Regions from separate parts of the Cellulosimicrobium sp. SH8 genome, predicted to be linked through region 1. Evidence: predicted binding sites of a transcription regulator. Region 1 holds the regulator's gene; each other region holds the start of a gene.

What was found. The regulator LexA, encoded in region 1, represses DNA repair genes until DNA is damaged. The targets are predictions, from matches to a motif close to TCGAACANNTGTTCGA.
Region 2: a site for LexA is predicted at 4,660-4,675, ahead of uvrA (excinuclease ABC subunit UvrA). Genes of this name have one in related genera too.
Region 3: a site for LexA is predicted at 2,325-2,340, ahead of ruvA (Holliday junction branch migration protein RuvA). Genes of this name have one in related genera too.
Region 4: a site for LexA is predicted at 4,245-4,260, ahead of NF338_RS07020 (YbaK/EbsC family protein). Genes of this name have one in related genera too.

Annotation. Positions count from the first base shown of each region.
Region 1 is NZ_JAMXMH010000010.1:146,694-153,906, reverse strand. Features, by position in the region: gene serA (phosphoglycerate dehydrogenase) at 1-282, shown strand, start outside; gene NF338_RS14945 (pyridoxamine 5'-phosphate oxidase family protein) at 402-821, shown strand; gene NF338_RS14940 (DUF5302 domain-containing protein) at 905-1,099, opposite strand; gene NF338_RS14935 (aldo/keto reductase) at 1,266-2,354, shown strand; gene nrdR (transcriptional regulator NrdR) at 2,407-2,943, opposite strand; gene NF338_RS14925 (LysM peptidoglycan-binding domain-containing protein) at 3,372-3,740, opposite strand; gene lexA (transcriptional repressor LexA) at 4,073-4,807, shown strand; gene NF338_RS14915 (L-lactate dehydrogenase) at 4,904-5,914, opposite strand; gene NF338_RS14910 (ATP-dependent DNA helicase) at 5,963-7,213, opposite strand, start outside.
Region 2 is NZ_JAMXMH010000004.1:232,112-239,324, reverse strand. Features, by position in the region: gene uvrC (excinuclease ABC subunit UvrC) at 1-942, opposite strand, end outside; gene NF338_RS07660 (OsmC family protein) at 1,057-1,542, shown strand; gene uvrA (excinuclease ABC subunit UvrA) at 1,646-4,630, opposite strand; gene NF338_RS07650 (MBL fold metallo-hydrolase) at 4,763-5,470, shown strand; gene NF338_RS07645 (YciI family protein) at 5,563-5,862, shown strand; gene NF338_RS07640 (protein kinase family protein) at 5,924-7,018, opposite strand; gene NF338_RS07635 (TerC family protein) at 7,049-7,213, opposite strand, start outside.
Region 3 is NZ_JAMXMH010000005.1:132,761-139,973, forward strand. Features, by position in the region: gene pdxT (pyridoxal 5'-phosphate synthase glutaminase subunit PdxT) at 55-717, shown strand; gene NF338_RS08735 (YebC/PmpR family DNA-binding transcriptional regulator) at 724-1,482, shown strand; gene ruvC (crossover junction endodeoxyribonuclease RuvC) at 1,690-2,259, shown strand; gene ruvA (Holliday junction branch migration protein RuvA) at 2,423-3,061, shown strand; gene ruvB (Holliday junction branch migration DNA helicase RuvB) at 3,088-4,140, shown strand; gene yajC (preprotein translocase subunit YajC) at 4,338-4,787, shown strand; gene secD (protein translocase subunit SecD) at 4,866-6,872, shown strand; gene secF (protein translocase subunit SecF) at 6,872-7,213, shown strand, end outside.
Region 4 is NZ_JAMXMH010000004.1:82,087-89,299, forward strand. Features, by position in the region: gene NF338_RS07010 (siderophore-interacting protein) at 1-790, shown strand, start outside; gene helR (RNA polymerase recycling motor ATPase HelR) at 1,042-3,309, shown strand; gene NF338_RS07020 (YbaK/EbsC family protein) at 3,391-3,972, opposite strand; gene NF338_RS07025 (hypothetical protein) at 4,343-5,365, shown strand; gene NF338_RS07030 (DNA polymerase Y family protein) at 5,362-7,077, shown strand; gene NF338_RS07035 (error-prone DNA polymerase) at 7,070-7,213, shown strand, end outside.

The sequences.
Region 1 (7,213 bases):
ACGACGGGCTCGACGACGCTCAGCGTCAACGTGCCGAACCTCGCGCTCGAGCAGACGACCGGGATCACGCGCATCACGCACCTGCACCGGAACACGCCGGGCGTCCTCGCAGCCGTCAACGCGACCCTCGCGGAGCACGGCACGAACATCGAGGGCCAGCTCCTCGCGACGCGTGGCGAGATCGGCTACGTCGTCACGGACGTCGGCTCGCGCGTCGAGCCCGCCGTCATCGAGGCGCTGGCCGCGATGGAGCAGACGATCGCCCTGCGCGTCCTCGACTGAGGCCCACCACGAGGAGCCTCGCCGCGTGCACCGGTGACCCCGGCGCACGCGGCGAAGGTCCTCGGGCGGCATGACCTTCGCCGCTGAGCGCCCCGTGCGCTGCGGTGCCACGATGAGGCATGACCGGATACACGCACGACGGGCCGCAGATCCTCGACGCCGACGCGTCGTGGGACCTCGTGGAGGGGACCCACGTCGCACGCCTCGCCGTGAGCGTGCGGGGCGAGCCGGACATCTACCCCGTGACCGTCCGCGCGCACGAGCGCACGCTCGCGTTCCGCACCGTGCCCGGGACCAAGCTCGCGACGCTCACGACCAACGAGCGCGTGGCGCTCGAGTGGGATCACGTCGACGACGACGGGGCCTGGAGCGTCGTCGCCCACGGGACTGCGCACCGGGTGCGCACCGAGCACGAGGTCGACGCCGTCCTGGAGGACGCGGCCCCTCTCGTTCCCGTCGTCGACGTGCCGACCGAGGAGTGGGTCGTCATCGAGGTACGCGAGCTGACCGGCCGACGCTTCGCGCGTTCGGACACCTAGCGACCGACGTTGTCCCGGACGTGCGTCGTCCGGCCGCCCCGACGGGGCGACCGGACGACGACGAGCGCTGAGCCGGACCGCGGTCAGCCCGACTTGCGGCGGAACGTGCGCTGGACCGGGCCCACGGTCTCGGACCCGTGCACCGACCCGGTGTTCGACTCGCCGTCGGCCGTGCGGTGGCGCGCCGCGTTCTTCCGGTCGAGCGCCTCTCGGAACTTCGCCTTGGCCTCGTCGGTCGGTGCGGTGTCTGCAGCGGATCGCTGCTGGTCGGACGCCATGGCGGTCTCCTCGTCGATGGGGGAACTCGGTCGTGCACTGCGGTCGGCCCGACGGTGCGGGCACGTCGCCAGCCTCCCGCACCCCGTCGCCGGACGCCACCTGATTTGTCCGCCGGCGGGCCCGCCCCGGGCGGACGGTCGCCGGGCGTCGGGTAGCGTCGGCCTCGTGCTGCCCGACTCCTCCTCCGCTCCCGCCGCCCGCCCGCCCGGGGGGTCGCCCACGGCCCGCGGCCCGCTGCCGCACCGCCGGCTCGGTCGTTCCGGGCTGGCGCTGCCGACCGTGTCGCTGGGCCTGTGGCAGAACTTCGGCGGCGCCGACCCGGAGGCGACCCAGCGCGAGATCGTGCTGCACGCGGTCGACCGCGGGGTGACCCACCTCGACCTCGCGAACAACTACGGCCCGCCGGGCGGAGCGGCCGAGGAGTCGCTGGGGCACCTGCTCGCACGCGAGCTGCGCCCGGTACGCGACGAGCTCGTCGTGACGACCAAGGCCGGCTACCGCATGGGGCCCGGTCCGTACGGCGAGGGCGGCTCGCGCAAGTACCTGCTCTCCTCGCTGGACGCGTCCCTGCGTCGCCTCGGGCTCGACCACGTCGACATCTTCTACTCCCACCGCTTCGACCCGACGACGCCGCTCGAGGAGACCGTCGGCGCGCTCGCCAGCGCGGTCCGTTCCGGGCGGGCGCGGTACGCGGGCATCTCGTCCTACTCGGCGCGCCGCACCCGCGAGGCGCTGCGCGTCGCGGAGCGGCTCGGCGTCGACCTCGTCGTGACCCAGGTGTCGTACTCGATGCTCAACCGGTGGGTCGAGGAGCCCGACCCGCACGACCCCGCAGGCGCGTCCGTGCTCGACGTCGCCGGCGCCGAGGGCCTCGGCGTCGTGGCCTTCTCTCCCCTCGCCCAGGGGATGCTCACCGACCGGTACCTGCGCGGGGTCCCGGACGGCTCTCGCGCGGCGCGCGGGGGCCCGCTACGACCGGCGTTCCTCTCCGACGCGAACCTCGACCGCGTCCGCCGTCTCGACGGCCTCGCCCGCGACCACGGGCGCAGCCTCGCCACGACGGCGATCCTCTGGGCGATGCGGGACGAGCGCGTCACCTCGGTCCTGCTCGGCGCGAGCTCGACTCGCCAGCTCGACGAGAACCTCGCGGCGCTCGACGCGCCAGGGCTCTCCGCCGAGGAGCTCGCCGCCGTCGACGACCTGCCCGCGGACACCGGCATCAACATCTGGGCATCGCGGTCCAGCGACCTGTAGCCCGGCGAGACCAACGTCTCGTGGACGGCGGGCAGGGCCACGGGACGGGACCTCAGGCGTGCGGCGCGGACTCCTCCCGCGCGTCCGCTGCGGGAGCGGCGCCGTCCGGGCCGTCGGCTCGTGCCGCCGCCGACTCGCGCTCCTCGCGCTCGACCCGGAGCGAGGTGATCGCGCTCTCGAAGTCCTCGAGCGAGTCGAACGCCTGGTAGACGCTCGCGAACCGCAGGTAGGCGACCTCGTCGAGCTCACGCAGCGGCCCGAGGATCGCGAGCCCGATCTCGTACGCGTCGAGCTCGGCGCTGCCGCTCGCCCGGATCGTCTCCTCGACGCGCTGCGCGAGCACCGCCAGGTCGTCCTCGTTGACGGGGCGCCCCTGGCAGGCCTTGCGCACGCCGTTGACGATCTTCTCGCGCGAGAAGGGCTCCGTGACGCCCGAGCGCTTGACCACGGACAGGCTCGCGGTCTCGATCGTCGTGAAGCGGCGGTTGCACTCGGGGCACTGGCGACGCCGACGGATCGACGCGCCGTCGTCCGAGGTGCGCGAGTCGACGACGCGGGAGTCCGCGTGGCGGCAGAACGGGCAGTGCATGGCGGGCTCCTCCGCGGTCGGCGCCGACGGGTCGGCGCGACGAACGTATGCCGTCGCGGCGGGGCGGTGCAACACGCCTCCGACGCCGCGCCCCGCCCGAGGACTGGCGGCCGCGAGCGGGCGACGGCTCGTGGACAGCAGAACGGGGGCGGTCGTGGTCGACCGCCCCCGTCGGGACGCCCCCGTCCCCATCTCGCGCGTGACTCGCCTCACGCGCGGCGACGTGCACAGGAGTCGCGGTGGACCGCGTGCTCCTCGCCTCGTCCGCCCAGCCCCCCAGCCGGCGTTGTGAGGTGCCACTAACTTAGGTGGACCTAATCAGCCACGCAACCCCTGACGGCCGGTGCGGGCCGGATCCGCACCGTGTCCTGCGTCACATCACGCCCTCGTCCCCGCCGACACCGACGGGCGGACCCGCCATGCCTCCTCTATGCGGACGCCGGAAGGAGGATCTTCTGCCCGGCCTGGAGGCCCGACGACGAGAGCCCGTTGAGCTCGGCGAGCCCGCTCACGACGTCGCGCAGGTCCTCACCCGGAGCAGCCACGCCCTGCGCGAGCTCCCACAGCGTCTCCCCTGCGGCCACGACGTGGACCCGGACCTCCACGGGCTCGCCCGGCCCGCTCGCGACGGCGACGCCCACGCGCGCGGCGAGCAGGAGCACCACGGCCGCCAGGAGCACGAGGACCACCCGGCCCCGCCGCGTCAGTCGCAGCGGTCGGCCGCCCGCGCGCTCCGGCACCGCAGCCCCGTCCGCGCGGCCGAGGGGCCCGACCGCCGAGATCGCCATCGCATCCATGCCTGCTCCGTCCCGGCTCGCGGGCCCGATCGCCTTCCCCGGTCGATCGGACGCCGCGAGCCCTTCGCCTCCGTGCCGACCGGGTCGGTCGAACACGTGTACGTAGAACACCTGTACGAAGGTCTATCACGAACGACCGACAGAGTCGAGACATGCTCGAACAGGTGTTTGATTCGTGTCGCAACCTCCCCTAGCCTGGGGTCAGGTCGGTTCGCCGGACATGTCCGCTCGGACCTGGAGGAACGACCGAGGTCCCGGTGCGCACGCCCCGGGGAGGGGAGGCCGCAGGCCGGGAGGCGTCGGCGGCCGCGACGGACGAAGGCGGAGCGACCATGGCGGCACGAGGCACGGACAGGGCACGGGGGCTCGCCGAGGTGCGCGAGCTCCCGGACGGGTCGGCGGGGGGTGACGGGCTCACGCCGCGGCAGCGCCTCGTGCTCGAGACCATCCGCGCATGCGTCGAGCAGCGCGGCTACCCGCCGAGCATGCGGGAGATCGGCGAGGCCGTCGGCCTGACGAGCCCGTCGTCCGTGAAGCACCAGCTCACGACGCTCGAGCGCAAGGGTTTCCTGCGGCGCGACCCGAACCGTCCCCGCGCGATCGAGGTCGTCCAGCCGGACGACGCGCGCCGCGCGACCCCGCTCGGGGCGGCGGGCGCGGCGCCCCAGCCCGCCTACGACGAGGCGCACCCCGCGCCGTCGTACGTCCCGGTCGTCGGACGCATCGCGGCCGGCGGGCCGATCCTCGCGGAGCAGGTCGTCGAGGACGTCTTCCCGCTGCCCCGCCAGCTCGTCGGCGAGGGTGAGCTCTTCCTCCTGCGGGTCCAGGGCGACTCGATGATCGACGCCGCGATCTGCGACGGCGACTGGGTCGTCGTGCGCCGCCAGCCGGTCGCGGAGAACGGCGAGATCGTCGCGGCGATGATCGACGGCGAGGCCACGGTGAAGTCCCTGCGCCGCGCCGACGGTCGTGTCTGGCTCATGCCGCACAACGCCGCGTACGACCCGATCCCGGGCGACGACGCCCAGGTCCTGGGGCGCGTCGTCTCCGTCCTGCGCAGCCTCTGAGCGACCGGGGTCCCTACCCTCCGCACGCCGAGAGCCGGGTGGTCGTCGACCACCCGGCTCTCGCGGTGCTCGGACCCGGGCCGCGGGCGGGGTCGGTCAGAGACCGAAGCGGCGAGCGACGGCGCGCAGCGACTCGGCGGACGACCGCAGGCCGGCGAGCTCCGCGTCGGCGAGCGGGACCTCGACCCGCTCGGCGGCGCCCCGGCGGTCGACCAGCGTCGGCAGCGAGAGGCAGACGTCGTCCAGCCCGTACGCGCCGTCCAGGAGCGTCGAGACGGGCAGGATGCGGTGCTCGTCGTCGAGCACGGCCTCGATGATGCGCGTGCCCGCGAGCCCGACGGCGTAGTTCGTCGCGCCCTTGCCCTCGATGATCCGGTAGGCCGACTGCACCACCTCGCGCGCGATGTCGTCACGGACGTCCCCGGTGAGAGGTCCCCGTCCGCCGAGACCAGGCCATTCGAGGAGCGGCACCCCGCCGATGGTCGCCGAGCTCCACAGCGGGATCTCGCTGTCGCCGTGCTCGCCCGCGATGTACGCGTGGACGTTCTGCACCGCGACTCCGCAGTGCTGGGCCACGAGGAAGCGCAGGCGCGACGAGTCGAGCACGGTCCCGCTGCCGAAGAGCTGCGTCGGCGGCAGCCCGGAGAACTTGAGCGCCGCGTACGTCACGATGTCGACGGGGTTCGTCACCATGACGTAGACCGCGTCCGGGGCGACCTCCACCAGCCCGGGCAGGATCGTGCGCATGAGGCCGATCGTGCCCTCGGCGAGGTCGAGCCGCGTCTGGCCGGGCTTCTGCTTCGCCCCGGCGGTCACGACGACGACGTCCGCCCCCGCGCACACCGCGACGTCGTCCGACCCCTCGACGCGGGCCATCGGCATGAACTGGATGCCGTGCTGGAGGTCGAGCACCTCCGCCTCGACCTTCGCCCGGTTGACGTCCAGGAGCGCCACCGTGCGCGCGGCCCCGCGCATGAGGGCCGCGTAGGCCAACGTCGACCCGACGGCGCCGGCCCCGACGATCGCGAGCTTGGTGGTCCGCGCTCCCCCTCCCGTTCCGCCCGTGGTCGCGTCGCCCGTGCCCTGCGGGGACGTGCTCGTCGTCATGTCGCCTCCGTGAAGTTCGCTGGATCCCTGATGCTCGCGGGAAAGGACTCAGCCTAGGGCGGCGAGGCGCCGGAGCGCAGCGGTAGCGACGTCGCGGTCCGTCGTCTGCCAGAACCCCGGCATGGACCGCGTGAGGAACGTGCCGTAGCGCGCGGTCACGAGGCGCGGGTCGAGGACCGCGACCACGCCGCGGTCCGCCGTGGACCGGACGAGCCGGCCGGCTCCCTGGGCCAGGAGGAGCGCGGCGTGCGTCGCGGAGACCTGCATGAACCCGTTGCCGCCCGCGGCCTCGACGGCCCGGGCCCGGGCGGACTTCACCGGGTCGTCCGGGCGCGGGAACGGGATGCGGTCGATGAGCACGAGCTGGCACGACGGCCCCGGGACGTCGACGCCCTGCCACAGCGACAGCGTGCCGAACAGGCACGTCGCCGGGTCGGCGGCGAACTCGCGCACGAGCGTCGGGAGCTGGTCGTCCCCCTGGCACAGGATCGGCACGTCGAGCCGCTCGCGCATCGCCTCCGCCGCGGCGACCGCGGCGCGGCGTGACGAGAACAGGCCGAGCGTGCGCCCGCCCGCGGCCTCCACGAGGGCGGCGATCTCGTCGAGCTGGTGCTCCGTGGACGCCTCGCGGCCGGGCGTCGGGAGGCCCTTGGCGACGTAGAGGATGCCCTGCCGCGCGTAGTCGAACGGGCTGCCGACGTCGAGCCCGCGCCACCGCGGCGCGTCGGCAGACTTCTCCTCACCACCGCTCCCGAGCCCGAAGGTGCGAGCGACCGCGTCGAAGCTCCCGCCGAGCGCGAGGGTCGCGGACGTGAACACGCCGGTCCGCTCGGCCAGCAGGTGCGTCCGGATGAGGCCCGCGACGCCCAGCGGGGCCGCGTGCAGGCGGCTCGCACCCTCCCCGAAGCGGTCGGACGACCAGCCACCCTCGCCGGGCCGCGAGCACCAGAGCACGTCGTGCCCGGTCGGGTCGGCGGCCATGCGCTCGGCGACCTCGAAGAGCTGCAGCATGGTCGACTGCGCCATCTTCAGCCCGGAGTCGGGCTGGGCCGGTTTGGTGACCCCGGTCTCGGGCTTGAGCGTCGAGAGGACCTCGCGCGCGGCGTCGCGCACCGCGGCGACGGCGGAGCGCGCGCCGTCGGGCAGCCCGTCCGGGAACCGCTCGGCGGGCAGCGCGCCGACGACCGTCCCGAACGCGGCCGACGCGGCGTCCAGCGCGTCCGTCGTCACGCCCCCGTGCCGCCGCGCGAGGCGCGCCGCGCTCTCGATCGCCGGGACCGAGAGGTCGACCGTCGCGGC
Region 2 (7,213 bases), on a different contig from region 1:
CTCCTCGGCCGCGCCGTAGACCTGCTGGAGCAGGTGCTCGACCAGCTCCGCGTCGGTCACGTCCTCGACCTTCTCGACGATCCAGCCGCGCTGGCCGCGGATCCGCCCGCCGCGCACGTGGAACACCTGGACGGCCGCCTCGAGCTCGTCGCCGACGAGCGCGAACACGTCCGCGTCCGTGCCGTCGCCGAGCACCACCGCGTTCTTCTCGGTCGCGCGCTGGAGAGCGACGATGTCGTCGCGCAGGCGCGCCGCGGCCTCGTACTCCATCGCGGCGGCGGCCTCGTTCATCTTGCGCTCCAGACGGCGCACGAAGCGCTGCGTGTCGCCCGCCATGAAGTCGCAGAAGTCCTCGGCGAGCGCCCGGTGGTCCTCGGGCGTGATGCGCCCGACGCACGGTGCCGAGCACTTGTCGATGTACCCCAGGAGACACGGCCGGCCCGTCTGGTGAGCGCGCTTGAACACGCCCGCCGAGCACGTGCGCACCGGGAAGACGCGGAGCAGGAGGTCGAGCGTCTCGCGGATCGCCCACGCGTGTCCGTAGGGGCCGAAGTACCGGGTGCCGGGCCGCTTGGCGCCGCGCATGACCTGGGCGCGGGGGAACTCCTCCCCCATCGTCACCGCGAGGTAGGGGTAGGACTTGTCGTCGCGGTACTTGACGTTGAACCGCGGGTCGAACTCCTTGATCCAGGAGTACTCGAGCGCGAGCGCCTCGACCTCGGTGCCCACGACGGTCCACTCGACGGACGCCGCGGTCGTCACCATCGTCTGCGTGCGGTGGTGCAGGTTCGCGACGTCCTGGAAGTAGTTCGACAGGCGCGCGCGCAGGTTCTTGGCCTTGCCGACGTAGATCACGCGCCCGTGGTCGTCACGGAACCGGTAGACGCCTGGCGAGGTGGGGATCTCCCCCGGCGCCGGGCGGTACGTCGCGGGATCAGCCATGTTCTCCACCCTAGGTCAGGCCACCGACGGTCGGGTGGCAGGGGACGCACGGGGCCGCGGCGACCCGGCGAAGAGGTGGTGTGACCTGCACCACCGCCCGCTAGGGTGGCGGCCATGAGCGCACAGCACGGGTACGCCGCCACGGTCCGGTGGACGGGCGCGGGCGACAGGGGCACCGCCTCCTACACGGCCTACGGCCGGGACCACGACGTGCTCCTCGAGGGGAGGCCGCCGCTGCCCGGGTCCGCGGACCCGGCGTTCCGGGGCGACCCGACGCGCTACAGCCCCGAGGAGCTGTTCGTCGTGAGCCTCTCGCAGTGCCAAATGCTGTGGTTCCTCCACCTCGCCGCGGCGGCGGGCGTCGTCGTGCGGGAGTACGTGGACGACGTCACCGGCACGATGCGCGTCGAGTCCGGCGGCGAGGGGCAGTTCACGGACGTCACGCTCCACCCCCGCGTCGTGGTCGACGACGGCCCGGGGACCGACGAGGAGTCGCTGGCAACGTTGCACCACCGCGCGCACGACCACTGCTTCATCGCGCGCTCGGTGAACTTCCGCGTGCTCGTCGAGCCGGCGCCGGCGCGGCGCGCGGCAGCCTGAGCACTCCGTCCGTGGTCGCCGACGTCCGCGGCGGCGCGCCGACGACGCGTCGCCGCGGAGTCATGACCGGGCAGCGTGCCGCCGCACCCTCGTCGGGACGCGGCTAGGCAGCGGACGCCTTGCGGCGCGCGCGCGTCGTGCCCTCGTCGGTCGCCCGACGAGCCTTCGCCGAGCGACCCTTTGCCCCCTTCGCGGCGGGCGCCTGCGCGGCGCCGGGCTTCGCCGGCGCACCGACCGGCACGGGGTCGTGCTGGTCGAGGATCTCCGCGAGGAAGCGGCCGGTGTGGCTCGCCTCGACACGCGCGACCTGCTCGGGCGTGCCCTGCGCCACGACCTTGCCGCCCCCAGAGCCGCCCTCGGGCCCCATGTCGACGACCCAGTCCGCGCTCTTGATGACGTCGAGGTTGTGCTCGATGACGAGGACGCTGTTGCCCTTGTCGACGAGCGACTGCAGCACGCCGAGCAGCTTGCGGATGTCCTCGAAGTGCAGGCCCGTGGTCGGCTCGTCGAGCACGTAGATCGTGCGCCCCGTCGAGCGCTTCTGCAGCTCGCTCGCGAGCTTCACGCGTTGCGCCTCGCCCCCCGAGAGGGTCGGGGCGGGCTGCCCGAGGCGGACGTACCCGAGGCCGACCTCGACGAGGGTCTTGAGGTGCCGCGAGATCGCCGGCACGGCCGCGAAGAACTCCGACGCCTCCTCGATCGGCATGTCGAGGACGTCGGCCACGGTCTTGCCCTTGAAGTGCACATCGAGCGTCTCGCGGTTGTAGCGCGCGCCGTGGCACACCTCGCACGGCACGTAGACGTCCGGGAGGAAGTTCATCTCGATCTTCAGCGTGCCGTCGCCCGAGCACGCCTCGCAGCGACCGCCCTTGACGTTGAACGAGAAGCGGCCGGGCGTGTACCCGCGCACCTTGGCCTCGGTGGTCTCCGCGAAGAGCTTGCGCACGTGGTCCCACACGCCCGTGTACGTCGCCGGGTTCGACCGCGGCGTGCGCCCGATCGGTCCCTGGTCCACGTGCACGACCTTGTCGAGGTGGTCGAGGCCCGTCACGCGCGTGTGGCGGCCCGCGACCTGGCGTGCGCCGTTGAGCTCGTTGGCCAGGACCGTGTAGAGGATCGAGTTCACCAGCGTCGACTTGCCCGACCCCGACACCCCGGTCACCGCGGTGAACGTCCCGAGCGGGAAGCTCACGTCGATGCCCGTGAGGTTGTGCTCGCGCGCGCCGACGACCTTGACCTGACGGCCCGGGTCGGTCGGGCGGCGCTCCGCCGGGAGCGGGATGCTGCGACGACCCGCGAGGTAGGCGCCCGTCACCGACTCCGGCGCCTCCAGCAGGCCGGCGTAGTCGCCCGAGTGCACGACGCGCCCGCCGTGCTCGCCCGCGCCCGGGCCGATGTCGACCACCCAGTCCGCGGTGCGGATGGTGTCCTCGTCGTGCTCGACGACGATGAGGGTGTTCCCGAGGTCGCGCAGGCGCGTGAGGGTCTCGATGAGGCGACGGTTGTCGCGCTGGTGCAGGCCGATGCTCGGCTCGTCGAGGACGTAGAGGACGCCGACGAGGCCGGAGCCGATCTGCGTGGCGAGCCGGATGCGCTGCGCCTCGCCGCCGGAGAGCGTCGCGGCCGGTCGTTCGAGCGAGAGGTAGTCGAGGCCGACGTCGAGCAGGAAGCCCAGGCGTGCGTCGATCTCCTTGAGGACCTCGGTCGCGATCGCGCGCTCCCGTGCGCCGAGCTCGAGCGACCCGAGGAACGCCGCGGCCTCGCGCAGCGGGAGACGGCACACGTCCCAGATGGACTTGCCGCCCACCTTGACCGCGAGGACCTCGGGCTTGAGACGCGCGCCCCGGCACACGGGGCACGGGACCTCGCGCATGAAGGCCTCGTACTTCTCCTTGGACCAGTCCGACTCGGTCTCCGTGTGCCGGCGCTCGAGGAACGTGATGACGCCCTCGAACCCGGTCGAGTACTGCCGCTCGCGGCCCCAGCGGTTCTTGTACCGCACGTGGACCTGGTGGTTCTGCCCGTGCAGGACCGCCTTCTTCGCGCGCTCGGGCAGCGCGCGCCACGGCGTGTCCATGGAGAACCCGAGGTCGTCCGCGAGCGCCGTGAGGACCCGCTCGAAGTACTCCGAGGAGATCTGCGCCCACGGCGCGACCGCGCCCTCGCCCAGCGACTTCTCGACGTCCGGCACCACGAGGTCGGGATCGACCTCGAGGCGGAAACCGATGCCGGTGCACTCCGGGCACGCGCCGTAGGGCGCGTTGAAGGAGAACGTGCGCGGCTCGATCTCGTCCAGCGCGAGCTCGTGGTCGTTGGGGCAGGCGCGCTTCTCGGAGAAGCGGCGCTCGCGCGCCGGGTCGTCGGCGTCGGCGTCGACGAGCTCGATGACGACGAGCCCGCCCGCGAGGCCGAGCGCGGTCTCGACCGAGTCGGTGAGCCGGCGCTGCACGCCCTCGCGCGCCACGAGGCGGTCGACGACCACCTCGATGTCGTGCTTGAGCTTCTTCTCGAGCGCGGGGACGTCGGTGAGCGTGCGCACCTCGCCGTCGACGCGGGCACGGGCGAAGCCCTTGGTCTGCAGCTCCTTGAAGAGCTCGGAGTACTCACCCTTGCGCCCGCGCACCACCGGTGCGAGCACCTGGTACCGCGTGCCCTCCGGCAGCTCCAGGAGGCGGTCCACGATCTGCTGCGGCGTCTGCGCGGTCACGCGCTCGCCGCACACCGGGCAGTGCTGCGTCCCCGCGCGCGAGAAGAGCAGGCGCAGGTAGTCGTAGACCTCGGTGATGGTGCCGACGGTCGACCGCGGGTTGCGGTTCGTGGACTTCTGGTCGATCGAGACCGCGGGCGACAGGCCCTCGATGAAGTCGACGTCGGGCTTGTCCATCTGCCCGAGGAACTGGCGCGCGTACGCGGACAGCGACTCGACGTAGCGGCGCTGCCCCTCCGCGAAGATGGTGTCGAACGCGAGCGACGACTTGCCCGAGCCGGAGAGCCCCGTGAAGACGATGAGCTTGTCCCGCGGGAGGTCGAGGTCGACGTTGCGGAGGTTGTGCTCGCGGGCACCGGAGATGACGAGGCGATTGCTCACCGCAGCATCGTACGACCGACCGCCCACATTCGCACAGGTGTTCGACGTCACCTTCGCGCGTCCTCCGACGAACGCTCACGGCGGGCCCCGCCCGAGGTCCCGACGCGGACCCGGCCGCGGCAGACTGACCCCATGGTGTACACGGGACAGGTCGTCGTGGGCGGCCCCGGCGACGTGCGCCGCCTCGACGAGGTCGAGGTCCGCAAGCTCGCCGTCGGGCCGCTCGCCAACGACGTCTACCTCCTCACGTGCCGGCGCACGGGCGCGCAGGTCCTCATCGACGCGGCAGACGCGCCCGACGACGTCCTCGCGCTCGTCCGCGAGGGGTCGCCGACCGCGCGCCTCGACGTCGTCGTCACGACGCACCGCCACCCGGACCACCTGCGCGCGCTCGCCTCGATCGTCGCGGTCACCGGCGCGACGACGGCCGCCGGGGACCTCGACGCCGACGCGGTCGCGGCGGCCGCGGACGTGCACGTCGCCCGCCGTCTCCGTCACGGCGACGTCGTCCGCGCCGGCGACCTCGCGCTCGAGGTCGTCGCGCTGCGCGGCCACACGCCAGGATCCGTCGCTCTGGCCTACCGTGAACCCGCCGAGGTGCACGAACCGGAGGCGGTGGCGGGCCGGGTGCACCTGTTCACGGGCGACTCGCTGTTCCCGGGCGGCGTCGGGAACACCCAGCGCGACCCGGCCCGCTTCGAGCGGTTGCTCACGGACGTCACGGAGCGCGTCTTCGACCGGTTCGGCGACGCGACGTGGGTCTACCCCGGCCACGGCGCGGACACGACCCTCGGCGCCGAGCGCCCGCACCTCGACGAGTGGCGCGAGCGGGGCTGGTAGCGGAGGGCGGACCAGCCCGGGACGCCACCGCGCTGACGACCGAGGCGCGGACCCGACCGCGCGCCGTCGGGCGGGCCTGGTTCACTGACAGCATGCCGATCCACGCCGTCACCTACGTCTACGCCGACCGCGCCCCGGAGCTCGACGCCCTGCGTCCGGAGCACCGCGCGTTCCTGGGCGACCTGTACGCCCGGGGCACGCTCCTGGCGTCCGGCCCGCTGCCCGCGCACGAGGGCGCACCCGCCGGGGCGCTGCTCGTCCTCGACGGGGAGACGCCCGACGCGGTCGCCGCGGTCCTCGACGACGACCCGTTCGGGCGGGCGGGCCTCGTCGCCGAGCGCACGGTCCGCCCGTGGGCGCCGGTCATCGGCGACTGGGCGGACCGCGCCTGACCGGGGTCTCACCCGCCCTGCGCACGCTCGCCCGGGACGAGGGCCAGCACGCCGGGGCGGCTCACCACGCGGTCGCGCCCGGACGGCGGTCCCGGTCGAGCCGACGGATCGCCTCCCACGGGTACGGCGTCTCCCGGCTCTCCCGCTGGAACGCGCGGTAGAAGTCCCCGACCACCGCCGCGACCGGGGCGTGCCGGGACAACGTCGAGGCGACCGCCGTGGGAGCGCCCGTCGGAAGGCTGCCCTGAGCCCAGGAACGCACCAGCGCGCGGCGCTCCTCGGGCCCGCACCCGTACAGCGCGACGGCCAGCCAGCTCACCAGGTGGGTGACGCTGTAGCAGTCGTCGTACTCCTGGTGCGCGTCGGCGAAGTCGACCTCGTCGGGCGAGAGGTCGAAGCCTGACGAGATCGCGAGGCCGTAGTCGGCGACGTACAGCCGTTCGCCGTCGGTCAGGACGTTCTCGAAGTGCGTGTCGAAGTGCAGCAAGCCCCGCGACCTCATGAAGGAGATCCCGGTGCTCAGCTCCTCCTCCACGAGCGCGCAGGCCCGCTCGGCGGCCTCACCACCGGTCTCGATCTGGGCGCCGAGCCAGTCGTGCAGCGTCTGCGGCACGTACTCCAGGAACAGCACGATGCTCGCCGAGGAGTCTCGCAGGGCTTCGATCCGGCGACGCACCGCCTCGCCGCCGCCCCAGTACTCGACGGCACGCTCGACGTCGGCCAGCTCGCCGGGCAGCGGCCGGCCCCCGTCGGGAAGCACCCGCCAGTGGTGCATCAGGGGAAAGCCCTCGTGCTCCCCCGCGATCACCCAGCCCGTCGTCATGCCGTGCACGGCCAGCTCCCGCCAGGCCCCGAACCCCGGGGCGCCGATGGTGCCGACTCCGTAGTGGCAGAACGTCGGGAGGTCGAACAGGTTCGCCGTGGAGCGGACGTTCTCCGCCTGTCGCTCGAGGTCGGTCAGTCGCACGTGCTTGACGAACACGGGCGTGCCGTCGAGGTCGAGCAGCACCGTCTCCCCGCCGATGCCGGCACCGATCCGTGGGGCCTCGTCCACGAGCGCGCGCAGCTCGTGGTCGCTGCGCAGCGACAGCGCGGTGGCGACCGCTGCGTGCGTGGCCAGTCGGGAGGCGCGGGACCTGTCGGGCCGGGCGGGCACCGTCTCGCTCCGCGGCTCGTCGGGCACGCGCTACCGCGCAGCGCCGTCCTGCGGGCCTGTGCCCCACGGCGGCGCCTCGCCGGTGGTCGAGACCTCGTCGACGGTCTCGTCCGCGATGGCCTCGACCGCGTTCTCGACGGGACCGGCGTCGCTCGCGGCGGCCGTCGCGGCCGGGCCGTCCTGGGCGTGCAGCGC
Region 3 (7,213 bases), on a different contig from region 1:
TAGCAACAGCCCCGTGGCCGGGCTCGGGCGCCGACGGACGTATCATTCCCGTTCGTGACGATCACGATCGGAGTCCTGGCACTGCAGGGCGACGTGCGCGAGCACCGCGCCGCGCTCGAGGCCGCCGGCGCGCGCACGGTCGGCGTGCGCCGCCCCGAGGAGCTCGCCGCGGTCGACGGGCTGGTGCTCCCCGGGGGCGAGTCGACGACGATCGACAAGCTCCTGCGCATCTTCGAGCTCGACGAGCCGCTGCGCGCCCGCATCGCCGAGGGCCTGCCGGTCTACGGCTCGTGCGCCGGCATGATCCTGCTCGCCGACCGCATCCTCGGTGGCACCGAGGACCAGCGGACCATCGGCGGGCTGGACGTGACGGTCCGGCGCAACGCGTTCGGCCGGCAGGTCGACTCGTTCGAGACCGACCTCGCGTTCGAGGGCCTGGCGCCGCGGGACGGCGCTCGCGACGGCGGCGCCGTGGCGCGCGCGGAGCAGGGCACGGTGCACGCGGTCTTCATCCGCGCGCCGTGGGTCGAGGAGGTCGGTCCGGGCGTCGAGGTTCTCGCCCGGATCCCCGACCACGAGGCGCCCGGCATCCCGGCGGCCGCCGCCGGTAGGATCGTCGCAGTCCAGCAGGGATCGCTGCTCGCCACCTCGTTCCACCCGGAGATCTCCGGGGACGCGCGCGTGCACGAGCTGTTCGTCAGAATCGCGAAGGGGTAGGAACGCATGTCAGGGCATTCCAAGTGGGCCACGACCAAGCACAAGAAGGCGGCCATCGACGCCAAGCGCGGCAAGCTCTTCGCGAAGCTCATCAAGAACATCGAGGTCGCGGCGCGCACGGGCGGCGGTGACCCCGCGGGCAACCCGACGCTGTTCGACGCCATCCAGAAGGCGAAGAAGTCGTCGGTCCCCAACGACAACATCGACCGCGCCGTCAAGCGCGGGTCCGGCACCGGCGCCGACGCCGTCGACTACCAGACGATCATGTACGAGGGCTACGGTCCCAACGGCATCGCCGTCCTGGTCGAGTGCCTCACCGACAACAAGAACCGGGCGGCCTCCGAGGTCCGCCTCGCGTTCAGCCGCAACGGCGGCAACCTCGCCGACCCGGGCTCCGTGTCCTACCTCTTCTCGCGCAAGGGCCTCGTCGTCGTGCCGAAGGCGGACGGCGTGACCGAGGACGACGTCATGCTCGCCGCGCTCGAGGCGGGCGCCGAGGAGGTCACCGACTCCGGCGAGGTCATCGAGGTGCTGTCCGAGGCGAGCGACCTCGTCGCCGTGCGCAGCGCGATCCAGGAGGCGGGGATCGAGTACGACTCCGCCGACTCGATCTGGCACCCGTCCATGGAGGTCGAGGTCGACGCCGAGGGCGCGCGCAAGATCCTGCGCCTCATCGACGCGCTCGAGGACAGCGACGACGTGCAGAACGTCTACGCCAACTTCGACGCGTCGGACGAGGTCATGGCGGAGCTCGAGAACGACTGATCCGGCGCAGCTCGCGTCCCGGTGATCGGGTCGCGGTGGGGCCGGGAGGTCGGTGCGCGGTCTACCATCCGCGGCGCTCGTGCCTCGCGCCGCTCCCGCCAGGCCCGCCACGACCGCGCACCGACCTCCCGGCCCCACCGCTGGCTGGTCCGTCGCCGACCCGCGTGGCACGGCCGGTCCGTGCCGTTCACATGAAAGGGTCGAGGGGTGCGCGTTCTCGGAGTGGATCCTGGTCTGACTCGGTGCGGTGTCGGGGTGGTGGACTCCGCGCGCGGGCGGCGGGCCGAGCTCGTGGCCGTCGGCGTGATCCGGACGGACCCGGACCTCAGCGTGGACCTGCGGCTCCTGCGGATCGCGGAGCGGCTCGACGCGTGGTTCGACGAGCACGTCCCGGACGTCGTCGCGGTCGAGCGCGTGTTCGCCCAGCACAACGTCGGGACCGTGATGGGCACGGCCCAGGCCGCGGGTCTCGCGATGGTCGGCGCGGCGAAGCGGGGCGTCCCCGTCGCGCTGCACACCCCGTCCGAGGTCAAGGCCGCGGTCACCGGGAGCGGGCGCGCGGGCAAGGAGCAGGTCCAGCGCATGGTCGCGAGCATCCTGGGGCTCGCGGAGCCGCCGAGGCCCGCGGACGCCGCCGACGCGCTCGCGCTCGCGATCTGCCACCTGTGGAGGCCGTCGGGTGCGCTCCAGGGCGGCGAGCGGCACGAGCTGACGCCGGCGCAGCGCGCCTGGGCCGCGGCGGAGCACGCGGCGAAGGGACGGCGGGCACCGCGCTGACGGCTGCTGACGCCTCCCGTGTCGGTCGGTCGGGGCGTGGGCGCACCTTGCTAGAGTGACCGCGGTCGTACGGGTGTTCGACGCACTCCTCGGGCCGCGAGAGGTCGTCGGGCCGGCGGACCATCGGACCAGGTCGGCGCTGCCGACCGGGAGAGGAGCCTGGGTGATCGCGTCGCTGAGCGGAGTCGTGGCGAGCGTCCAGCTCGACCGCACCGTGCTCGAGGTCGGGGGAGTGGGGTACCTCGTGCACGCCACTCCGGCCACGCTCGCGGGCCTGCGCGTCGGCGAGGACGCCCGGCTCGCGACGAGCCTCGTGGTCCGCGAGGACTCCTTCACGCTCTACGGGTTCGCCGACGACGACGAGCGGACCGTCTTCGAGACCGTCCAGACCGTCAGCGGCGTCGGGCCGCGGCTCGCGCTCGCGATGCTCGCGGTGCACACGCCCGACGCCCTGCGCCGCGCCGTGGGGGGTGGCGACATCGCCGCCCTCGTGCGTGTCCCCGGCATCGGGAACAAGGGTGCGCAGCGGATCGCGCTCGAGCTGGGCGACAAGCTCGGGCCGCCCACCGGTGCCGACGCCCCCGAGGCCGGCGCGACCGCCGTCGGGACCGGGCCGCGTCGGGTCGACGACCGCCGTGACCAGGTGGTCGAGGCGCTCGTGGGCCTCGGCTGGAACCTCAAGGCCGCGGACGACGCGGTCTCCACCGTGCTCGCCGAGGCCGGGGTCGACGTCGTCGAGGCGCCCGACGTGGCCGGCGCGCTGCGCGCGGCGCTGCGCGTCCTCGGCGGACCGAGGGGCTGACCGTGGCGAGCTTCGACCAGGTGGGCGTGGACGGCTTCGGCGGGGACGGGACGTTCTCGTCCGAGCGGATCGTCGCGGCGGGGGCCGACGACCTCGAGCGCGCCGCCGAGGCGGCGCTGCGCCCACGCCGGCTCGACGAGTTCGTCGGGCAGGCCGTCGTGCGCGACCAGCTCTCGCTCGTGCTCCAGGCCGCTCTCGCCCGCGGGAGCTCGCCGGACCACGTGCTCCTGTCCGGTCCGCCCGGGCTCGGCAAGACGACGCTCGCCATGATCATCGCGGCCGAGCTCGGGACGTCGCTGCGCGTGACGTCCGGTCCGGCGATCCAGCACGCGGGCGACCTGGCGGCCGTGCTCTCCTCGCTCGAGGAGGGCGAGGTCCTCTTCATCGACGAGATCCACCGTCTCGCACGGCCCGCGGAGGAGCTCCTCTACATGGCGATGGAGGACTTCCGGGTCGACGTCGTCGTGGGCAAGGGCGCGGGTGCCAGCGCGATCCCGCTCTCGCTGCCACCGTTCACGGCGGTCGGCGCCACGACGCGCGCGGGGCTGCTGCCCGCGCCCCTGCGTGACCGGTTCGGCTTCACCGGGCACCTCGACTTCTACTCGAGCGACGAGCTGGAGCGCGTGCTCTCCCGGTCCGCCGGGCTGCTCGGCGTGGCGCTCGACCCGGAGGCCGCGCGAGAGATCGCCGGCCGCTCGCGCGGCACGCCCCGCATCGCCAACCGCCTGCTGCGACGCGTGCGCGACTGGGCGCAGGTCCGCGGCGACGGGAGCATGGACCTCGCCGCCGCGCGAGCGGCGCTCGAGGTCTACGAGGTGGACCCCATCGGCCTCGACCGCCTCGACCGGGCGGTCCTCACGGCGCTGTGCACGCGGTTCAACGGCGGGCCGGTCGGCCTGACGACGCTCGCCGTGACGGTCGGCGAGGAGGCCGAGACGGTGGAGACGGTCGCCGAGCCGTACCTGGTGCGCGAGGGCCTGATCGGGCGGACCCCCCGCGGGCGCGTCGCGACCCCGGCCGCGTGGGCGCACCTCGGGCTCACCCCGCCGCGCGAGGGCGGCACCCTGTTCGACGCCTGACGGCAGTCCTGCCCGAGACCCGTCGCGGGCGACGACGAGGGCCCCGTGACGGCGGTCACAGGCGCGCCGAACGTGGTCCTAGAATGGTCGGGACCCGAGCGGGCGGAACTCCGCGGCGAGACGGCTCGTTGGTGAACCGTGCGCGCACGCCTAGACTGCGCGCAGATCCCGCACAGAACAGGACACGAGACTCCGTCATGGATATCAGCTTCATCCTCATCCTCGCCCTCGCGGCGGGTGCGATGTTCCTCATGACCAGCCGCACCCGCAAGCAGCAGCGCGAGGCCCAGAACTTCCGGGCGACCCTCGCCCCCGGGCAGGAGGTGATGACGGGCTCGGGCATGTTCGGCACGATCGTCGACGTCGACGAGGACGCCGACGTCATCACGATCGAGTCCACGCCGGGCAACCAGTCCCGGTGGCTGCGGGCGGCCATCGCGAAGCTGGTCGACCCGCCGGTCGAGGCCGAGGAGGGGGAGTCGGAGTCCGACGAGGCGACCGACGGTGACGCGCTCTACGGAAGTGCGTCGTCCACGTCCAAGGAGGACGTCGACGATCTCGTCGTCCCCGACGACCTGTCCGGCCTGACCGGCGAGGCCACGGACAAGGACCGTGACCGACGCGACGAGGGCACCGAGAGCAAGTGACCGTGCGCCGGTCGCCTCGTGCGACCGGCGCCTGACCTGGTCGGCCCCCGGGCCGACCGCACGAGAAGAGACAGACAGTTGGCCAACTCCAGCACGCGCCGTTCCCGGCCCGTCCGGACGATCGTCCTGTTCCTGCTCCTGAGCGTCGTCCTTTTCGGCGCGCTCTTCGCGGGGACCAAGGTGGACGGTCGGTCGGCGGACAACCCGGGCGGTGCCTCTTTCGCCCCTGCGCTCGCGCTCGACCTCGAGGGCGGGACGCAGATCGTCCTGCAGCCCGTGACGGAGGACGCGTCCGCGGTCACGCCCGAGACGATCAACCAGGCGATCAACGTCATCCGCCAGCGCATCGACGCGCAGGGCGTCTCCGAGACGGAGATCACGAGCCAGGGCCGCGACAAGATCGTCGTCGGGATCCCGGGCCAGCCGTCCCAGGAGACGATCGACCTCGTCAGCGCGTCGGCGCAGATGCGGTTCCGGCCGGTCCTCACGGTCGGCATGCCGACCGCGACGCCCGCCGAGGACGCGACGGGTGACGAGGCCGCGACGGAGGAGAGCGCGGACCCCGCGACCGAGTCCGCGGACCCTGCGACCGACGACGCGACGGATCCCGCTGCTGACGAGGCCACGGACCCCGCGGCCGACGCGGCCACCGACGCCCCTGCCGACGACGCGACGCCGGGGACCGACACGGAGACGACCCGCCCGGAGAACCCCAGCGACCTGGCGCAGATCACGCCGGAGCTGCAGGCGGAGTTCGACGCGCTGGACTGCACCCTGCCGGAGAACCAGGTGGGTGGCGACAGCGGCCCGACCGACGCGGCGTTCGTCTCGTGCGCGGACGACGGCTCGGCCAAGTACATCCTCGGCCCGGTCGAGATCGAGGGCACCGACATCTCGAACGCGAACTCCGGACTGCGCGTCGGGCAGAACGGCGTCGTCACGAACGAGTGGGTCGTCAACCTCGAGTTCGACTCCGAGGGCACCAAGGAGTTCCGTGAGGTCACCACGCGCCTCACGTCGCTGCCGGCCCCGCAGAACCAGTTCGCGATGGTCCTCGACGGGCTCGTCATCTCCGCGCCGGTCTCGCAGGCCGTCATCCCCGACGGCAAGGCCGAGATCTCCGGGAGCTTCACGCGAGACTCTGCGGCGACGCTCGCCAACCAGCTGAACTTCGGTGCTCTTCCCCTGACGTTCGAGGTGCAGAGCCAGGAGCAGATCTCGGCGACCCTGGGGAGCGAGCAGCTCCAGAAGGGGCTCATCGCCGGCGTCATCGGTCTGCTGCTCGTGTTCATCTACTCGCTCTTCCAGTACCGGATGCTCGGGTTCCTCACCATCGCGTCGCTCCTGGTGGCGGGCGTGGTCACCTACCTGACCATCGCGCTCATGTCGTGGGGTATCGGTTACCGCCTCTCCCTCGCGGGCGTCGCGGGCCTCATCGTCGCGATCGGCTTCACCGCGGACTCGTTCATCGTGTACTTCGAACGCATCCGCGACGAGCTGCGCGACGGGCGCACGCTCCAGCAGGCCGTGTCCAAGGGCTGGGCGCGAGCCCGCCGGACGATCCTCGCCGCGAAGGCCGTCAACCTCATCTCCGCGGTCGTGCTCTACTTCCTCGCGGTGGGTGGCGTCCAGGGCTTCGCCGTCACGCTCGGTCTCACGACGATCATCGACGTCGCCGTGGTCTTCTGGTTCACGCACCCGGTGATGGAGCTCGTGGCCCGCGTCCCGTTCTTCCGCGACGGGCACAAGTGGTCCGGCCTTTCGCCGGACCGGCTGCAGACGCGCGGCCCGCGCTACGTGGGTGCCGGCAAGGTGGTCGGGCCGGGGCAGCCCGCCGACCGCCGCGACGCCCCCGTGGCCGAGCAGGAGCCCGCAGGTGCGAAGGGCGAGGACGAGCTCGTTCTCGCCGGCTCCGCGCCGCGGACGCCGGCGCACGCCGAGGACGGGCGACGACTGACGATCGCCGAGCGCCGCGCGGCGGAGCGTCGCGCCGCCGCCGCACAGGAACCGGCACCCGGTGGGACGGACGGGCCGGCTGACGCCGCGCCGTCCGCCATCGACGGTGAGAACGAGGAGAACCGCTGATGGCCGCCCGTAGCTTTGCCCAGTGGGGCAACGACCTCTACACGGGGCGCAAGTCCTACCCGATCGTCCAGCAGCGCAAGCGCTGGTTCATCGTCGTGGGCGTGCTCAGCCTGCTCTCCGTCATCGTGATCGCCGTCCAGGGGCTCAACCTGGGTCTCGACTTCCGCGGTGGCTCGGAGTTCACGGTCACGAGCATCACGGACAAGTCGCAGGAGCCGGCCGTCGACGCCGTGCACTCGATCGCGCCCGACGCCGAGCCCCGCGTGTCGAGCGTCGGCGAGAGCGCGCTGCGGGTCCAGACCGCGGAGCTCGCCGACGAGGACCAGGTCAACGCGGTGCGG
Region 4 (7,213 bases), on a different contig from region 1:
GCCCGACGGCGGCTACGAGCACCTCGTGCGCGACGCCGAGTCCTGGTACGCCGCGTGGCGCGACCAGCCCGAGGAGCGCCGCAACCCGCTGCGCACCTACACGACCGTCGCGGTGCGCCCCGAGGCGCGCGAGGTCGACGTGGACGTCGTGCTGCACGGCGACGCCGGCCCCGCCTCTCGCTGGGCGCTGGCCGCCGAGGTCGGCACGCCGCTCGTCCTGCTCGGCCCGGACGCGACGTTCGACGGTCCCGTCGGCGGCATCGAGTTCCGACCGCCGACGCGCCCGCACGCGCTCCTGCTCGCCGGCGACGAGACCGCGCTGCCCGCGATCGCCGCGATCTGCGAGGACCTGCCCGCCGACGCGTGGGGCGAGGTCTACGTCGAGGTGCCGCACGTGGGCGACGCGCGCGACCTGGTCACGCCGCCCGGCGTCCGCGTGACGTTCCTCGCGCGCGACGACGTCCCCGGCGGGCCGCACGACGCCCACGGCGCGCGCCTCGTGCCCGCCGTCCAGGAAGCAGCCGCGCGCATCCTCGGCGCGGGCGTCCTCGGGACGGACCCGCCCGTCCAGTGCCGCACCGCGGAGGACCTCGAGGACGTCGACGTCGACGCGTCGATCCTCTGGGAGGTCCCGGGGCTGCTCGAGGAGGACACCGTCCTCTACGCGTGGCTCGCGGGCGAGGCGAGCGCGATCAAGATGCTGCGCCGCCACCTCGTGACCGACCTCGGCGTCGACCGCCGCGCCGTCGCGTTCATGGGCTACTGGCGCGAGGGCCGCGCCGAGAGCTGACGCGCTCCACGAGACGAGAGAAGTGGCCCCTCACCGTGCACGGTGAGGGGCCACTTCTCGCATCTCGGCTCGCGGGTCCCGGTCTGACCTGGTGAGGACGGGGACGAAAGAGGGAGGCCGACCGGCCTCCCTTTCCAAGGTATAGCGCACGGGGGGTCTTGCGGCAAGGGCCCCCTGGAGGCGCAGAATCTCCGTTCGTGCGCGGGCCGTCGTCGGCCCGCGCCGTCCCGCTCAATCTCGGACCGGAGCTGATGACGTTGCCCGACGCCCCCGTGACCGCCGACCGCACGACCGACCCGACCGCACGTCCGAACCCGGGCGCCGCGCAGACCTTCGATCTCCCCGAGCGGCTCGCCGCGAAGGCCGACCCTGCCCTGGTCGCCGCCGACGAGCGGCACTTCGCCGCGATCGCGGCGAGCCTCGAGCACTCCGTCGCGGACCTCTCGCAGCGCCTCGACGCGGCGCGCCGCGCCCCCGGCGGGAGCGGGACCGAGGCGCTCGAGCGCGACCAGGAGATCCACCGGCTCAGCGGGCGGCTGCGCCTCCTGCAGCGCTACGGCGTCGACCTGTGCCTGGGCCGCATGACGTTCGCCGACGGCTCCGCCCCGGTCTACGTCGGGCGCGTGGGCCTTACCGACCCGGCGGGGGAGCGACTGCTCGTGGACTGGCGCTCGCCCGCCGCGGAGCCGTACTTCGCCGCGACGCCCGCGCACCCGCTCGGCCTCGCGGCGCGGCGCCGCTACCGGTGGGCGCGCGGTCGCGTCACGGACTACTGGGACGAGGAGCTCGTGCCCGACGGCGCGGGGTCGGGCGCGGCGCTCGACGACCAGTCCGCGTTCGTCGCCAGCCTGGGCGCGAGCCGGTCGCCGCGCATGCGCGACGTGCTCGGCACGATCCAGGCGGACCAGGACGCGATCGTGCGCGCGGGGTCGCGCGGCGCGCTCGTCGTCGACGGCGGCCCCGGCACGGGCAAGACCGTCGTCGCGCTGCATCGCGCCGCCTACCTGCTCTACGCCGATCCCCAGATGGGCGGCGGGCACGGGGGCGTGCTCGTCGTCGGGCCGAGCCGCCCGTACCTCGCGTACGTCGCCGACGTGCTGCCCGGGCTCGGCGAGGAGGGCGTGCAGACCTGCACGCTGCGCGACCTCGTCCCGGAGGGCGCCGCGGCGCGCGAGGAGACCGACCCGGAGGTCGCCCGGCTCAAGGCGTCCGCCGACCTCGTCGCCGCGATCGAGCCGGCGGTGCGCTTCTCCGAGCGCCCACCGACCGAGGGCATGGAGGTCGAGACGCCGTGGGCCGACGTCTGGCTCTCCACCGCCGACTGGGCGGAGGCGTTCGAGTCCGTGGACCCCGGCACCCCGCACAACGAGGCGCGCGACGACGTCTGGGGCGCGCTCGTGGAGATCCTCGTGGACAAGACGGTGGGCGAGGGGGCCGCGGAGGACGCCGGGGACCTGTCGGCCGACGACGTGCGCCGCGCCCTGCGCGGCCACCGCGCGCTCGGCGCCGCGTTCGACCGCGCGTGGCCGCTCGTCGAGGCGACGGACCTCGTGGCCGACCTGTGGTCGGTGCCCGCCTACCTGCGCCTGTGCGCGCCGTCGCTCACGCCCGAGGAGGCGCGCGCGCTCCAGCGCCCGGACGCGCAGGCGTGGACGACGGCGGACCTGCCGCTGCTCGACGCCGCCCGGCAGCGCCTGGGCGACCCGGAGGCGTCGCGTCGTCGCCGCCGCAACGAGGCCACCGCGGCTGCCGAGCGGGCCCGCATGGACGACGTCGTCGACCACCTCGTCGCGTCCGACGACAGCGAGCTCATGGTCATGACGATGCTCAAGGGGCAGGACCTGCGCGACGCGCTCGTCGACGAGGGGGCGATGGTGACGGCCACGCCCGACCGGCTCGCCGGCCCGTTCGCGCACGTCGTCGTCGACGAGGCGCAGGAGCTCACCGACGCCGAGTGGCAGATGGTGCTGAGCCGCTGCCCGTCACGCAGCGTCACGGTCGTCGGGGACCGTGCGCAGGCGCGTCACGGGTTCGCGGAGGGGTGGCGCGAGCGGCTCGGGCGCGTCGGGTTCGAGCGGGTCGCGGAGGCGTCGCTGAGCGTCAACTACCGCACGCCGCAGGAGGTCATGGCGGCGGCGGAGCCCGTCATCCGGGCGGCGCTCCCGGACGCCAACGTCCCGACGTCGGTCCGCAGCACGGGCGTCCCGGTCGCCCACGGAGCGGTCACGGACCTCGACGGGGTGCTCGACGGCTGGCTCGCCGAGCACGCCGAGGGCACAGCCTGCGTGATCGGTGGTGAGGGGTCCGTCGCGGCGTCGACCGAGTCGGTCTCGGCGCGGCTCGGCGAGGACGGGGCGGCGCGCGTACAGGTGCTCACGCCGGAGACGGCGAAGGGCCTCGAGTTCGACCTCGTCGTCCTCGTGGACCCGCAGGGATTCGGCGACGGCGTCGAGGGCGCCGTGGACCGCTACGTCGCGATGACGCGCGCGACGCAGCGGCTCGTCGTCCTGGATCGCTGAGCGCGGGCGCCGAGCACGACCCCAGGGTCGTCGGGGCGCCCGACGGCCTTCCGGTCGTGCCCGACGGGAGGGTGCGCCTCGTCAGGCGACCGGGACGGCCAGGTCCTCGACGACCTCGACGCCGGGCAGGCGCCCCAGCAGGTGGCCGGGGAGCAGCAGCTTCGAGCGCCGCACGCCGCTGCCAATCAGCGCGTGCGCGCCGTCGGTCACGACGCGCGAGTCGACGAGCACGCGCCACCCCTCCGGGAGCCCGACGGGCGTGATGCCGCCGTACTCCATCCCGGACTCGGCCGTCGCGCGGTCGGTCGGCAGGAACGACGCCTTGCGCACGTCGAGCAGCTTGCGGATGCGCGTGTTGACGTCGGCGCGCGTGTGCGCGCGCACCACGGCGGCGGCGATCCGCTCGTCGCCCGCGCGTGCGCCGCCCACGACGACGCAGTTCGCCGACGCCTCGACGGGCAGGTCGAACGCGGCGTTGAGCGTCGCGGTGTCCGCGAGGTCGGGGTCGATCTCCGTCACCGCGACGAGCGCCGCGACGTCCGGGTCGGCCTCGGCCCAGCGGCGCAGCGCGTCCGCGGTCACGGGGGCGACGAGGTCGAGGTGGTCGAGCGCCGGCTCCCAGGTGAGCGAGCCGAGCGTGGGCAGGGTGGCGCGGGCGTCCATGGCGCCAGCCTGCCATCCCGGGACCGCTCGTGCGGGCGAGGACCGGCTGCCGAGCATGCCCCTGCGCCCGCGAGCATGCGGTCGTGGCTCACCCCGCACGCCGGACGGGCTGCGACCCCATGTTCAGCGGGAGGGAGAGGCTCAGGTAGAGGTCGAAGGTTCGGTCGACCCTCGAGCGTGGGTCGAGGGTTGCGGCGGGCATCTCGGACGAAGGTGACGGCTCTCACCTGCGGAGTTGACACCCCGCGACGGCGGTCGTTCACTGGAAGTGTTCGAACGTCTGTTCGAACGATGGCGGGGTGCAGAACGACGCCCCCAGCAGTCGACGCGCGGTGCGCGTCCCGTCCGAGCAGCATCCCCGGGAGGCGAGATGACCCTTCTCGCCGACCCCGCCGAACGAGCGGGGGCACCAGGCCCGACGGCCGCGGCCGTCGACAAGGCCGAGCGCGCCCGCGCCGTCCTGCGCCGTGCGGAGGAGCGTACGGGCGTCCGCCGACACCGCCCGGTCGTCGCACCCGCGGTCCCGGCGGCACCGGACGCCGCCCCGCGCGCCGACACGGTCCCGCTCGCCGACGTCCCGCGTGCCGACACGGTCCTGCTCGCCGACGCCCCGCGCGCCGCCGTCTCCGCGCCGACGGTCGCGCCGGCCGAGCGCCCGGCGCACGCCCGCGGCCGCCACGTCGCGATGCGGGACCCGAGCCGGGACGTGATCCCCGACGAGCGGGCGTGGCCGGTGCACGACGCGCTCGCCCCGCTCCTGCCGCTCGGCGGGCTCCAGCGCGGCACGGTGGTCGCGGTGCGCGGGTCGACGAGCCTCCTGCTCGCGCTCGTGGCGCGGCCGTCGCGGGCCGGGGCGTGGACCGCCGCGGTGGGGTTTCCCGCGGTCGGGCTGCTCGCGGCCGCCGACGCCGGTGCGGACCTCGACCGCGTCGTCCTCGTCCCGCGGCCGGGACCGGACGCGGCGCTCGCGATCGCGGCGCTCGTCGACGGCCTGGACGTCGTGGTCGTCGGACCCGATGCCGCCCTCACCGACACCGACCGGCGCCGCCTCACCGGCCGCGCACGCGAGCGCGGGGCGCTGCTCGTCGCGGCCACGGCGTGGCCGGGCGCGCACGTCGTGCTCACCGTGACGGGCGGCGGCTGGTCCGGCGCGGACCGTGGGGCGGGCTGGCTGCGTCGGCGCACGCTCGTCGTCGAGCGCGCGGGCCGCGGGGGTGCCGCGCGCCCCACGCGGGTCGAGGTCGAGCTCCCGCTCGTCCACGAGGACTGGCCCGCGTTCCTCGCCGAGGGCGCCCGGGGCACCCGGCCCGACGCCGAGGTCGGGGTCGCCGGCCCCGTCCCCGCCCACGTCGTCGACCCCGACCGGCCCTCCCCGCTCCGGCTCGTCGGATGAGCACGAGCCCGACCCGCACGGCGGCCCTGTGGGTGCCGGACTGGCCGGTGCTCGCGGCGATGGCGGTGCGCGACGTCCCCGCGCACGTCCCCGCCGCGACGCACGACGGCCGCCGCGTCGTCGCCGTCTCCGCGACCGCGCGCGCCCAGGGCGTGCGCCGGGGCATGCGCCGCCGTCGGGCCCGCGAGTGCTGCCCCGAGCTCGAGCTGCTCGACGTCGACGACGCGCGCGACGCCCGCGAGTTCGAGCCCGTCGCGCTCGCGGCCGAGACCGTCGTCGCGGGCCTGGAGATCACCCGGCCCGGCCTGCTGCTCCTGCCCGCCGCCGGGGCGAGCCGGTACCACGGGTCCGACGCCGCGCTCGCGGAGGCGCTCGTCGCGCGCGTCGCCGAGCGCACCGGGCACGAGAGCCAGGTGGGCGTCGCCGACGGCATCCTCGCGGCCGTGCTCGCCGCGCGGGACGCCGCCGTCGTCGCGCCCGGCGGCTCCGCCGCGTTCCTCGCCCCGCGGCCTGCGCGCGACCTCGCGCACGTCGCCGCCCGCCCCGACGCCGCCGTCGCGATCGACGAGCTCGTGGACCTCCTGGGCCGGCTCGGCGTGCGTACCCTCGGGGCGCTCGCGGCCCTGCCGCCCGCGACCGTCGAGGGACGGTTCGGCGACCTCGGCGCGTGGGCGCACCGGCTCGCGCGCGGCGAGGACCTGCGTCCGCCCGCGCGGCGCCGCGTCGAGCCCGACGTCGCGGTGAGCACCGAGCTCGACCCGCCCGCCGAGCGCGTCGACGTCGCGACCTTCGCCGCGCGGCGGCTCTCCGAGGACCTGCACGACCAGCTCGTCGCGCGCTCGCTCGTCGCCGGGCGGCTGCGCATCACCGCGCGGACCACGGAGGGCGACGACCTCGAGCGCACCTGGCGGCTCGACGGGCCGGGTGCGATGAGCCCCGCGCGCCTCACGGACAAGGTCCGGTGGCAGCTCGAGGGCTGGCTCACCACCACGTCCGTCCGCGCCGGGCGTGCGGCCCGGGCCGCGCGTCGTGGCGGCGAGCACGGCTCGGTCGGCGGGGCCGACGTCGTCCCGGGCGTCGCGCCGCTGGCTCGCCTGTCCCTCACGGCCGAGGAGGTCGTCCCCGCGGGGGCGGAGCAGCCGCGCCTGTGGGGCGCGTCGAGCGGCGAGGACGCGCGGGCCCACCGCGCGCTCGGGCGCGTGCAGGGGATCCTCGGCGGCGACGCCGTCCTGCGCGTCGAGGTCCAGGGCGGTCGCGACGCGACCGACCGCGTGCACCTCGTGCCGTTCGGGGAGGACGTCGCGCGCCCGCGCGACCCGGCCCTGCCCTGGCCGGGCGCGCTGCCGAGCCCCGCGCCGGCGGTCGTGCCCGTCGAGCCGCAGGACGTCGTCGTGCTCGACGCCGCGGGGCGGCCCGTCGTCGTCGACGCGCGCCTCGCGATGAGCGGCGATCCCGTCACCGTGCGGTGGCCCGCCGCCGCGCCGGAGGAGGGTCCGCGCCGCCCGGCGGCACCCCGGGGCGAGGCGGCGCTGCCCGGTCCGGGGTCCGCGCGCGCCGTCGTGGACTGGGCCGGGCCGTGGCCGCTCGCCGAGCGCTGGTGGACCCCCGCGCCGCGGCGCCGGGTGCACGTCCAGGTCCTGCTCGACGACGGCCGCGGGCTCCTCCTCGCGAGCGCCCGCGGGCGGTGGACCGTGGAGGGCCTGTATGACTGACCGGACGACCGCTCCCCGGTACGCCGAGCTCCATGCCCACTCCGCGTTCAGCTTCCTCGACGGCGCGTCGCACCCCGAGGAGCTCGCCGCCGAGGGCGCGCGGCTCGGGCTGTCGGCGCTCGCCGTCACCGACCAC